One region of the Sedimentibacter sp. genome, then DNA from elsewhere that is predicted to be linked to it. Evidence: a T-box and tRNA genes for the amino acid it is inferred to sense, from the RefSeq annotation. Region 1 holds a T-box; the other regions hold tRNA genes.
The links. The T-box of region 1 lies ahead of leuS (leucine--tRNA ligase). A T-box ahead of a tRNA ligase gene usually reads a tRNA of that ligase, here a tRNA-Leu.
Positions count from the first base shown of each region.

Region 2: it has a tRNA-Leu gene. The T-box ahead of leuS (leucine--tRNA ligase) is inferred to sense a tRNA for this amino acid. The anticodon was not compared.
Region 3: it has a tRNA-Leu gene. The T-box ahead of leuS (leucine--tRNA ligase) is inferred to sense a tRNA for this amino acid. The anticodon was not compared.

Region 1 covers NZ_JBCFAS010000001.1:67,634-71,182, forward strand. Annotated here, with positions in the region: gene AAGU76_RS00350 (Mrp/NBP35 family ATP-binding protein) at 337-1,173, shown strand; gene AAGU76_RS00355 (DUF134 domain-containing protein) at 1,249-1,626, shown strand; T-box leader at 1,740-1,942, shown strand; gene leuS (leucine--tRNA ligase) at 2,009-3,549, shown strand, end outside.
Region 2 covers NZ_JBCFAS010000001.1:632,677-636,225, forward strand. Annotated here, with positions in the region: gene AAGU76_RS03015 ([Fe-Fe] hydrogenase large subunit C-terminal domain-containing protein) at 1-815, opposite strand, end outside; gene AAGU76_RS03020 (ATP-binding protein) at 825-1,250, opposite strand; gene AAGU76_RS03025 (DRTGG domain-containing protein) at 1,247-1,594, opposite strand; tRNA gene AAGU76_RS03030 (tRNA-Leu) at 1,885-1,970, shown strand; gene AAGU76_RS03035 (SH3 domain-containing protein) at 2,116-2,853, opposite strand; gene AAGU76_RS03040 (GNAT family protein) at 3,205-3,549, opposite strand, start outside.
Region 3 covers NZ_JBCFAS010000002.1:4,388-7,936, reverse strand. Annotated here, with positions in the region: gene AAGU76_RS06675 (carboxyl transferase domain-containing protein) at 1-421, shown strand, start outside; gene AAGU76_RS06670 (hypothetical protein) at 430-699, shown strand; gene AAGU76_RS06665 (biotin/lipoyl-containing protein) at 712-1,125, shown strand; gene AAGU76_RS06660 (DNA-processing protein DprA) at 1,274-2,170, shown strand; tRNA gene AAGU76_RS06655 (tRNA-Leu) at 2,207-2,289, shown strand; cyclic di-GMP riboswitch class I at 2,383-2,469, shown strand; gene AAGU76_RS06650 (transglutaminase-like domain-containing protein) at 2,542-3,420, shown strand; gene AAGU76_RS06645 (PilT/PilU family type 4a pilus ATPase) at 3,454-3,549, opposite strand, start outside.

The DNA.
Region 1 (3,549 bases):
ACATCAAGACAAAGACGGTAGTCTTTGTTTCATAAGCAGTATTTATTATATCATCAGTGTTTTCTTTTTTCAAGCAAATTATACATTTTTTAACTGGCATTAAATAATTTTCATAAAAAATGTTTATGAAGCCTAAATCTGGGTAAATAAAAAAGTGAGCATTTTTTACCGGATAACCTAAAGATAAAAATCTATTGACATGTAACTGTTGTAGGGCTAAACTGAATTAAATGACATATGTTATTTACTGCCGACGTCTAATTTATAAACAAAGCATAGGCAGCAACAGTGTTATTGCGGCAAAGCCGAAAATCAACTAATGCTAGGAGCTAAAAAATGAGCGAAAATTGTAATTCAAACTGCAGTTCCTGCAGTCAGGAATGCGAAAGCAGGAAAGAGGCAAAGACAGATTTCTTAGAAAAACCTCACCAGATGAGCAGCATAAAAAAAGTAATAGGAGTTGTAAGCGGAAAGGGTGGAGTAGGAAAGTCTCTTGTAACCTCTATGCTTGCTGTAACAATGAGAAGACGTGACTACAGAGTGGGAATACTTGATGCCGATATAACAGGACCGTCAATACCAAAATCTTTTGGAATAACAGAAAAGGCAAAAGGAAATGGTTACGGAATTCTTCCGTGCAGAAGCAAGACAGGAATCGACGTGATGTCAATAAACCTTTTGCTGGACAAGGATACTGATCCTGTTGTATGGAGAGGGCCGGTGATTGCAAACACCGTCAAGCAGTTCTGGACAGAAGTAATCTGGCACGACATTGACTATCTGTTTGTGGATATGCCTCCGGGAACCGGTGATGTGCCGCTTACTGTATTTCAGTCAATACCTGTGGACGGAATCATAATAGTGACTTCACCGCAGGAGTTGGTTTCCATGATAGTGGAAAAAGCAGTGAAGATGGCAGAAATGATGAATGTTCCGATTGTTGGTATTGTGGAGAACATGTCATATTTCAAATGCCCCGACTGCAGCAAGGAGTACAAGATATTCGGCGAAAGCAACATAGATGAAGTCGCCAAGAGCCACAACATCAGCGTAATTGCCAAGCTTCCCATAGATCCCAACATTGCCATGTCCTGCGACAAGGGACTGATTGAACTTTATGACGACACACAGTTTGCAGGTGTTGCTGACATGCTGGAAAAAAATGAATTTTAAAAAACATTTGATAAAGTTGTGCTAATGTTTTATAGTATAATAGTTGAAATTATATAGCTGAAGAGGGGTGGAATGATGCCGAGACCCAGAAAATGGAGAAAAGTTTGCTGCCTTCCGGACAGCAGCCGTTTTGGTCCTTTAGATGCTCCGGTTGAAGGAACGTGCTACGTAACCATGACAGTGGACGAGTATGAGACCATAAGGCTTATTGATCTGGAGGGGCTTTCACAGGAGGAATGTGCCGGTCAGATGAATGTAGCGCGCACAACCGTTCAGGGAATTTACAGTGAGGCAAGGAAAAAACTTGCACAGTCCCTGGTAAACGGAAAGATGCTGCGAATTGAAGGCGGAGATTACAAGCTTTGTGACGGTGAAGGCGAACTGTGCATTGAAGGTCGCTGCCACAGAAGAAGATGCGGCAAAGGTTTCCTGGAAAGCAATGAGGAGCTTTGATTAGAAATAACGGCGGAATCTGCATTCAATAACAGATCTGCCTTTTTTTGCAAATGTTGCAATTTGTTATTGCATATAAAATTGTCTTCTGTTATAATACAAAAATAAGCGAATATATTACTGTGACTGGAAGCAGTAGGTTTGTACATATTTCAAGAGAGCTGGCGGCCGGTGTGAGTCAGCATTATGGGAACTGAAACTCGTCCATGAGTATTTTGAAACGAACAGAGTAGTTTCAAACGGTTATTGCCGTTAACATAAGAGTGAGGCTTTATGCCTAATTTGGGTGGTACCGCGGATAGTCTTCGTCCCAGCAGGGGATAGGCTGTCCTTTTTTTATGACCTAACCCAAGAAATTAAATTATTATATGGAGGAACAAAAATGAAATCATACAATCCAGAAGCCATTGAGAAAAAGTGGCAGGAAGTTTGGGAAAAGAATGAAACATTCAAGGCACATGACAAATCAGACAAGAAGAAATTTTATGGCCTTGTGGAATTCCCTTATCCTTCAGGGGTAGGTCTGCATGTAGGTCATATCCGTGCATATACATCCCTTGAGGTAATATCAAGAAAAAGAAGAATGGAAGGATACAACGTGCTGTTTCCCATAGGCTGGGACGCTTTTGGTCTTCCTACGGAAAACTATGCAATTCAGACAGGCAAACATCCAAGAAAGGTAACAGATGAAAATATTAAAGTGTTCACTTCGCAGCTGAAGGCTGCAGGTTACTCCTTTGACTGGGCAAGAACCGTTGATACTACCGATCCTGATTACTTCAAATGGACTCAGTGGATATTTGTTCAGCTTTTCAAGCACGGTCTTGCATTCAAGGATAAGACATACGTAAACTTCTGCAACAAGTGCAAGGTGGTTCTGGCAAATGAAGAATCACAAAACGGCATATGCGACCGATGCGGCAGCGAAGTCGTACAGATGGAAAAGGATGTTTGGTTCTTAAAAATCAGAGAATATGCCGACAAGCTGCTGGAAGGATTAAATGAAGTTGATTTCCTTCCGAGAATAAGACTTGAACAGGAAAACTGGATAGGACGCTCCTACGGAGCGGAGGTTGACTTCAAACTGAAGGATACTACAGATAACTTAAGAGTTTTCACTACAAGACCGGATACATTGTTCGGAGTTACGTTCATGGTAATTGCTCCGGAGCATCCATTCATAGAAAAATATTCAGCACGAGTAGAAAATCTTGATGAGATAAGGGATTACCAGGAACAGTCAAGAAAGAAGACAGAATTTGAAAGAGTTCAGCTGGCCAAGGATAAAACAGGCGTCGAAATAAAGGGACTGAAAGCAATAAACCCCGTATCGGGAGAGGAAGTTCCGGTATGGGTTGCGGATTATGTAATGATGGGATACGGAACAGGAGCAATAATGGCGGTTCCGGGACACGACACAAGAGACTGGGAATTTGCGAAGAAGTTCAGTATTCCAATAATTGAAGTCATCGAAGGCGGCAACATAGAAGAAGCTGCGTTCACTGACGTTGAAGACGGCATAATGGTAAACTCAGGCATGCTCAACGGCCTGAGGGTGAAGGAAGCAATTGCAAAAATAATTGATTTCCTGCAGGAAAACAAGCTTGGTGAAAAGAAAACAAACTATAAGATGAAAGACTGGGCGTTCAACAGACAAAGATACTGGGGAGAGCCTATTCCGATAATTCACTGCCCGCACTGCGGAATGGTTCCTGTTCCTGAAGAACAGCTTCCGTTGAGGCTTCCGGATGTTGAAAACTACCAGCCTACGGATACAGGAGAATCACCTCTGGCAAACATTGCTGAATGGGTAAACGTGAAATGCCCTGTATGCGGAGAAGATGCCAAGAGGGAAACAGACACAATGCCTCAGTGGGCAGGTTCATCATGGTATTTCCTGAGATACATGGACCCGAGAAACCC
Region 2 (3,549 bases), 570 kb from region 1:
ATGTTTTCCATGCCGTTAACCGCAATATAATTAGTGATGCCAGCCGATTCGGACTGGCCGCCTGAAACGGCCCACTTCAAACCATTGAGCGAAGGAGATGAACATACCAGGTCATCCTCCTTGAGAACCTCCCTGTAGAGTTCTCCGTAAATGGTGTTTAACGGAATAACCCAATCAACCGAAGGTTTATAGTCCCCTATGGGGTCAGTGACAGCAAGAAGCTTCGCCGGGCAAGGGGATATATAAAACACCCCGATTTCCTCATCCTTGAGATTGTATAGCTTTCTGGCGCGCTCCCTGGCCAGCATGGCTCCGATTTCCATGGGCTCCTTGAGAAGAATGAGATTATCCATCAGTGAAGGGTACCTGTCTTTAATAAGCCTCACCGCTGCAGGACAATTGGCAGAAATGAGAGGCCTCACCATGCTGTCCTTACCTAATTTCTTGTGAATGGCCTTTGCAACAAGATCTGCAGCCCAGCTTACATCGTATACATAGTCGAAACCCAGCTTCAGAATGGCGTTTTGAACCCTGCAAATGTCGATGGTTTTTGGAAACTGACCGTACAGCGGAGTGCCAGGAATCGCTATTTTGTACTTGTATGAGGAATAGTGCATCTCTTCGTACCATTCTATCGGTTCAGGAGTGTAAGCCCCGTAGGGACATATTTTTATGCATTCGCCGCAGTGTATGCATTTGGAACTATTTATAAAAGCCTTTCCATCAATGAGTCTGATGGACTGTGTCGGGCATCTTTTCATACAGTTGGTGCATCCTTTGCATTTTTCCTTATCGAACATAATAGAAAAATTCATTTTTGCCTCCTATAGGTATATAGTAATGATTATTACCGTTCCGTTGCTGCTTGAACTGATCTCGAAGTCATCTGAATATTTTTTCATGTTGGGTAATCCCATACCGGCGCCAAATCCCAGTTCCCTGACTGATTCTGAAGCTGTGGAATATCCTTCGGTCATGGCCATTTCTATGTTGCTGATGCCGGGTCCCTTATCCTTGGATATTATAACAATCTTGTCTTCGTACAGGTCACAGTGAAGCATTCCTCCGTGGGAATGTATCACGATGTTGATCTCCGCCTCGTAGGATATTATTGCGATTCTTCTTACAATCTGCCCGTTGATTCCCATGGCCTTCAGGTTTCCCTTTATGGAACTTGAAGCCTTGCCCGCATTTATGAAATCATTTGCAGAAACGCTGTAGCTGTATCTTTTTAGAAATTTATCAGTCATCCTTCAATTCCCTTCATACCGCTTAATACAAGCAAACCGCAAGTTTTAAACATGGTGTGGTCTGTTGCCAGAATAGTCAGCGAATTTTCAACGGCCAGGTCAATAATATCCTTTCCGGGTTTCTTTCCCCTTACAAACAGTACAGTGGTCATATCCATCATTTCAGCCGTTCTGATGACCTGGTGGTTGTTGAGTCCCGTAATGAGCAGCGAGTCGCTTGTAGCATAAGCCAACACATCGCTCATTAAATCACTGGCAAATCCATATTGAATATCCGTACGTTCATCGCTGAAGTTCGTAATAATTTCTGCATTCAAAATACTGGCTATTTCATTGATTTTCATATAGGCCCCCGGGTTTGAAGTTGGATTTTTTAAAACCATTAAAAAGACTGTTGAAATTATAATACATTTTAGCTGCACGACATTCATGCGGTATTAGTCGTTAAAATTGCAGCCAGGCTGTTTCCTCAATAACTATATTGTTATAATTATAATGCATTTGCAGATTAATTACAAGCATTATTCAAGTCGCAGAGTGTAACCGTTTGCAGAAATTTACTGAAAATTCCAGAAAAAATTTTTGAAAATTCTCTTTACAAAACCTGAATCATCCGCTATAATGATAAAGCAATGCGGTCGTGGCGGAACGGCAGACGCACTAGCTTGAGGGGCTAGCGAATGTATATTCGTGGGGGTTCAAATCCCCCCGACCGCACCATACAAAAAATAGGACATGAAGCAGCGAACAACAGTTCATTGTTTCATGTTTTTTTATACCTGTTTTAAGCTAGTAAATAGTTCCTTCCGACCAAAAATTTCATACAAAAAAGAAAAACAAGAGGATCTCTCTTGTTTTTTCTTTTTCACTGCAGAACCAGATAGTTTGCATTTGCATAACCGCTGGTTCCGTTGTATTGAACGTTGTACCAGTCGCCGCTTCTTCCAAGCACTCTCATTACCGCCCCGTTGGGAGCCATTCCTATTACCGGAGAATTCAGTGAAGGTCCGCTTCTCACGTTCAGGTATCCGCTTGTGAGTCTCACTCGTGCAGTCTGGCCTGTGGCTGTTCCCTGGGATGAAGAGAAGTATTCGTTTGCTGCTGCAGCAATTGCCCTTGCTATGGTATCAATGTTGTTCGTTATCCAGTTGGCATCTTCCACATTGTCATGAAATGCCACTTCTATGAGAACAGACGGTGCAGCGGTCCTCGCAACCTCTCCCAGAGTGGTCGTAGGCACTGTGGTTACCCGGTCAGGATTCGGATATATTATTCTGAATTGATCCCTTAACAGCTCCGCCATCCTCAATCCGTTTGTGCTTGACGGGTAATAAAAAACTATGGTTCCCCTGTTTCTGCCTTCCTGGCCAGGACCTGAGGCATTGGAATGTATCGCTATGTGAAAGTCGTAGTTGCCGGCGTTGGATTCCCTTATGGACGAACCTGCCGTCATCTCAGGTGTGTTTCTGCCGTACTCAATTCCATACTGCTGCAGGTAAGGAATCATGGCGTCGGCAATCTGGTTCATCCAGTATTCCTCCGTGCCTGTAGTCACAAAAGCATTGAATTGCTGCGTCGACGGGCTTAAATATATTCTAGGCATTATACCCCTCCGTTTCATTGTTTATATTTTCATTTTATGCTGACATTTTCATACTGTCACTTATGAAGTTATGTTATTTGCAAATGTTTCACATATAATGTACGGGGGGATAAAATGATTTATAAATTGTTTCGCTTCTTCAAAAGAAATGTGTTTGTCTTTATTTTCATATTCTGCATTCTTGTTGTATTATTCTCCGTTGCAGGTAAATAATTCAAAAAAAGGGCAAGCCGTGGGGCATCCACGGCTTGAGGCAAAAAATTTAAGAGGCATTTATAAATTCTCATTTACAAATGTACTTATATTATAACCTAAATTTAAATAATTTCAAATATTTTTTTTAAGTTTTGTTTATTTATGGCAGTACTCGCTTCTGAGAATGGACATGAGATGCAGATTGTAATATTCATTGTCCTTCTTCGCAGCATTTCTCATTATTCCTTCATATTTAAAGCCAAGCCTCAGGTAAAGAGCAGCAGCATTTTCGTTTCCCGGATAGTGGTCTATGGTGACACGCTGCATTTTTAGAGTGTTGAAGCAGTAATCCAGCAAGGTTTCCATGACCTCCCTGCCGTATCCCAATCCCAGGAATTTCTCTTCCCCTATGTAGATGCGAGTTATGTCAATGGAATCTGCTGCCCTGGAAATCCCGGACAGATAAACTCTTCCAATAGGAATACTATCTTCCTTCAGCAA
Region 3 (3,549 bases), on a different contig from region 1:
CATAAGACACGGGGCAAAAATGCTCTACGCTTATTCAGAAGCTACTGTTCCGAAGGTCACAGTGATTACCAGAAAGGCTTACGGTGGTTCGTACATAGCCATGTGCAACAAGGAACTGGGAGCTGATATGGTTCTTGCATGGCCAACGGCTGAAATAGCTGTAATGGGACCTGAAGGTGCAGCCAACATCATATTCAAGAATGAAATAGCCGAGGCTGAAGACCAGGGCGCAAAACGAGGTGAAAAAATACAGGAATACAGAAACACTGTTGCAAATCCGTTTACGGCGGCAGCCAGAGGTTACGTTGACCAGGTAATAGAACCATCACAGACAAGAAAAAGAATAATAAGCGCTTTTGACATGCTGTCAGGCAAAAGGGAACAGAGGCCTGTGAAAAAACACGGCAACATTCCTCTGTAGGAGGCACTATGAACAATTTGAACGATAATACAAAGAAAAATAGCAATGAATCTGAAGCAGAGGGTTTTGGCCATGCAGCTGATGATGAGGCAGCGGCTGTAATAGCAGGAGCAATTGCCTTCATGGATGAGGAAGGAGAGATAGTAGCAGCCGTAACTGCTGCCTTATCTGTTATCCTTGGAACATCCTCAGACTCTTTTGTAGTCAGAAACATAAAGAGAACGCCTGAAATGGATCCCATCTGGGCTTTAGCAGGCAGAATGAAGCTAATGAGATAACGGAGGAATGAAATGAGAAAATTCAATATAACAGTAAACGGAAAATCATACGCGGTTGAAGTAGAGGAAGTGGGAGCAGGTCTTGGTAACTTTACATACGCTCCGGTACAAAACGCACCGGCAAAGCAGCCGCAGCCTTCTGTACCGAAGACTGCAGCATCAGTTCCGCAGACACCTGCTCCCGCGCCGAAGGTTTTGGACGAAGCAGTTTCAGGAGAGAAAATCACTGCACCAATGCCAGGTACCGTACTTGATATAAGGGTAAGTGAAGGTCAGACTGTGAAGGCAGGAGACATACTTCTCATTCTGGAGGCAATGAAAATGGAAAATGAGATAGTTTCTCCAGTTGACGGCGTGGTGAAGAAAATCCACACTTTTGGGTCAGCCACCGTCAGCACCGGGGATGCTCTGGCGACAATAGGCTAAATAATTAAATTTTCTTAACTCTTCTTTATGAAAGAAGAGTTTTTTTTTGTCTAATATTGTGCTAAAATGTAGAAACATATATCTGGACAGTATGCATATGGAGAAGGAACATATCCTTCCGATGAAATTCGAAACAAGGGGATCTAAGATGATAAGCAATGAAGATATTATTAGGCTGCAGCTGGTTAACGGTTTGGGGAGGAAGACTATCAGCAAAATCCTGAAATTCATGGAGGCAAAGAAGGCTAATCTCAAAAACTTTTCTGATGTCGAAAAATTCATAAAAGACATGGGAATCAAGAAAGTCAAAATTGATCTTGAAAAGATTGAAAGCGAAGCTGCGGCTATCCTGGATTGCTGCAGGAAATCAAATATAAAAATCATAAGCATCTATGACGGGGAATATCCCAGGAAGCTTCATCAAATCGAGGATAAGCCTCTTATATTGTATGCAGACGGAAATCTTGATCTTCTTAACAATGAATGCAATATTGCAATAGTAGGCACAAGGACTCCCAGCCAGGAAGGGTATGAAATTAGCTCTATATTTGCGGAAAAACTCACTGAGGGAAGGTGCTGCATTGTCAGCGGATTTGCCTCAGGCTGCGACGAATCGGCTCACAACGGCTGCCTGGCGGCTAAGGGACAGACCATTGCCGTAATACCTTCAGGGCATCTTTATTCGATGAAGAATAACAAGAGTCTGTACAACATGATTATATTAAACGGGGGAGCCATAATATCAGAACTTCCTCCGAACGCAAAATCGGAAAAGAACGCCTTTGTAAACAGAAACCAAATCATTGCTGCTCTTTCGGAAGGAATCATAGTAATAGAAGGCGGGCTTAAAGGCGGAACATCAAACACAGTGAAGTTCGCCAACGCATACAACAAGCCTGTGGCATACACGGCAAATGTCACTTCATGCATTGGACAAACTTCAATTTTCAACAATAACATTGAAGTCATCGACAGCTTCGACAAGCTTAAAAATTTTAAAAATAAATCTTGTAAAATTATGCTTGACAAAGCATGTTCTCAGTAGTATAATAAATTTTGTTGTTGAGTAAACAACCGACGCGCGGATGTGGCGGAATTGGCAGACGCACTAGACTTAGGATCTAGCGCAATAGCGTGGGGGTTCGAGTCCCTTCATCCGCACCAAATTAGAGGCGAAAGCCGGAAAAATCTCGTCTACGGACGAGGTTTTTTTTATTATTTTGTTGACAAAGACTGGCAGCAGTGATATTATTAGGTTAATTAAATAGGCAAAATTTTCTAAAGAAAATGGCGCAAAGCTATAGGGTCTAACCCATGAAAATGGTATGACAGCCAGTTGCTGTACTTATGTACATTACAATGAACTTCGGCTTCGCTATTTGCGAAGCTTTTTTTATTCGGCAGGAGGACAAGCATATGAAACTACTGAAGAAAACAATGTTTATAATGTTAATAACGATGATATTTGCTTCCTCGTCGTTCTGTTTCGGAGCAGACGGCATATTCAAAAGCGCCAAATCGGAAATTGACGCATCAAATGTATCGGAAGGGTATGTCAGAGTAAAATACTTAAACCCGACGACAAAAAAACTTAAGGTAATAATTGAAAAGGGAATGGGCAAGTACACCTACGACTTAAATGGGACAGGTTCCTACGATACGTATCCGCTTCAGATGGGGGACGGAAAGTACAAGATAAGGGTGTTTGAAAATATAAGCGGCAGCAAGTATGCAGTTAAACAGACCGTAACGGTTGATGTTAATCTGAAGAACAAGAATTCACCTTTTTTGGTATCCAGCCAGCTTGTGAATTTCACCAGGGAGTCGGCTGTTGCCAAGAAGGCCGAGGAGCTTACAAAAGACTGCACCACAGATTTTGATAAGCTTGATGTTATTTATGATTACATAATAACCAATATAAAGTATGACAGCGAGAAGGCTCTGACGGTAAAAAGCGGCTATTTGCCAAAAGTGGATGATATATTGAGCTCAAACAAGGGTATATGTTTTGACTACGCCTCATTGATGGCATCCATGCTTCGCTCCCAGGGGATACCTGCAAAACTTGTGACAGGATATTCGTCAAACTTAAGCGCGTACCATGCGTGGAATGAAGTGTATACGGATGAGACCGGGTGGATAGTGCTTAATGAAATGTATTTTGACGGAAACCAGTGGAAGCTAATGGACAGCACGGTGGCTTCAACCGCGAAGCAATCCAACAGCCAGAGACTTATGGAATACACAAATAAGCTTATAGACGGCAAGTATTACACAAAACAATATGAATATTAAAAAAAGAGCCTGGCAGATTACTCTGCCGGGCTCTTACTTGTTTAACAGCTTTTGCATCAAGTCGGGATCCATTGAGTGGATCACTGCGTTCTCTTTGGTTATCAATCCGTTTCTGTAAAGTTCCATTAT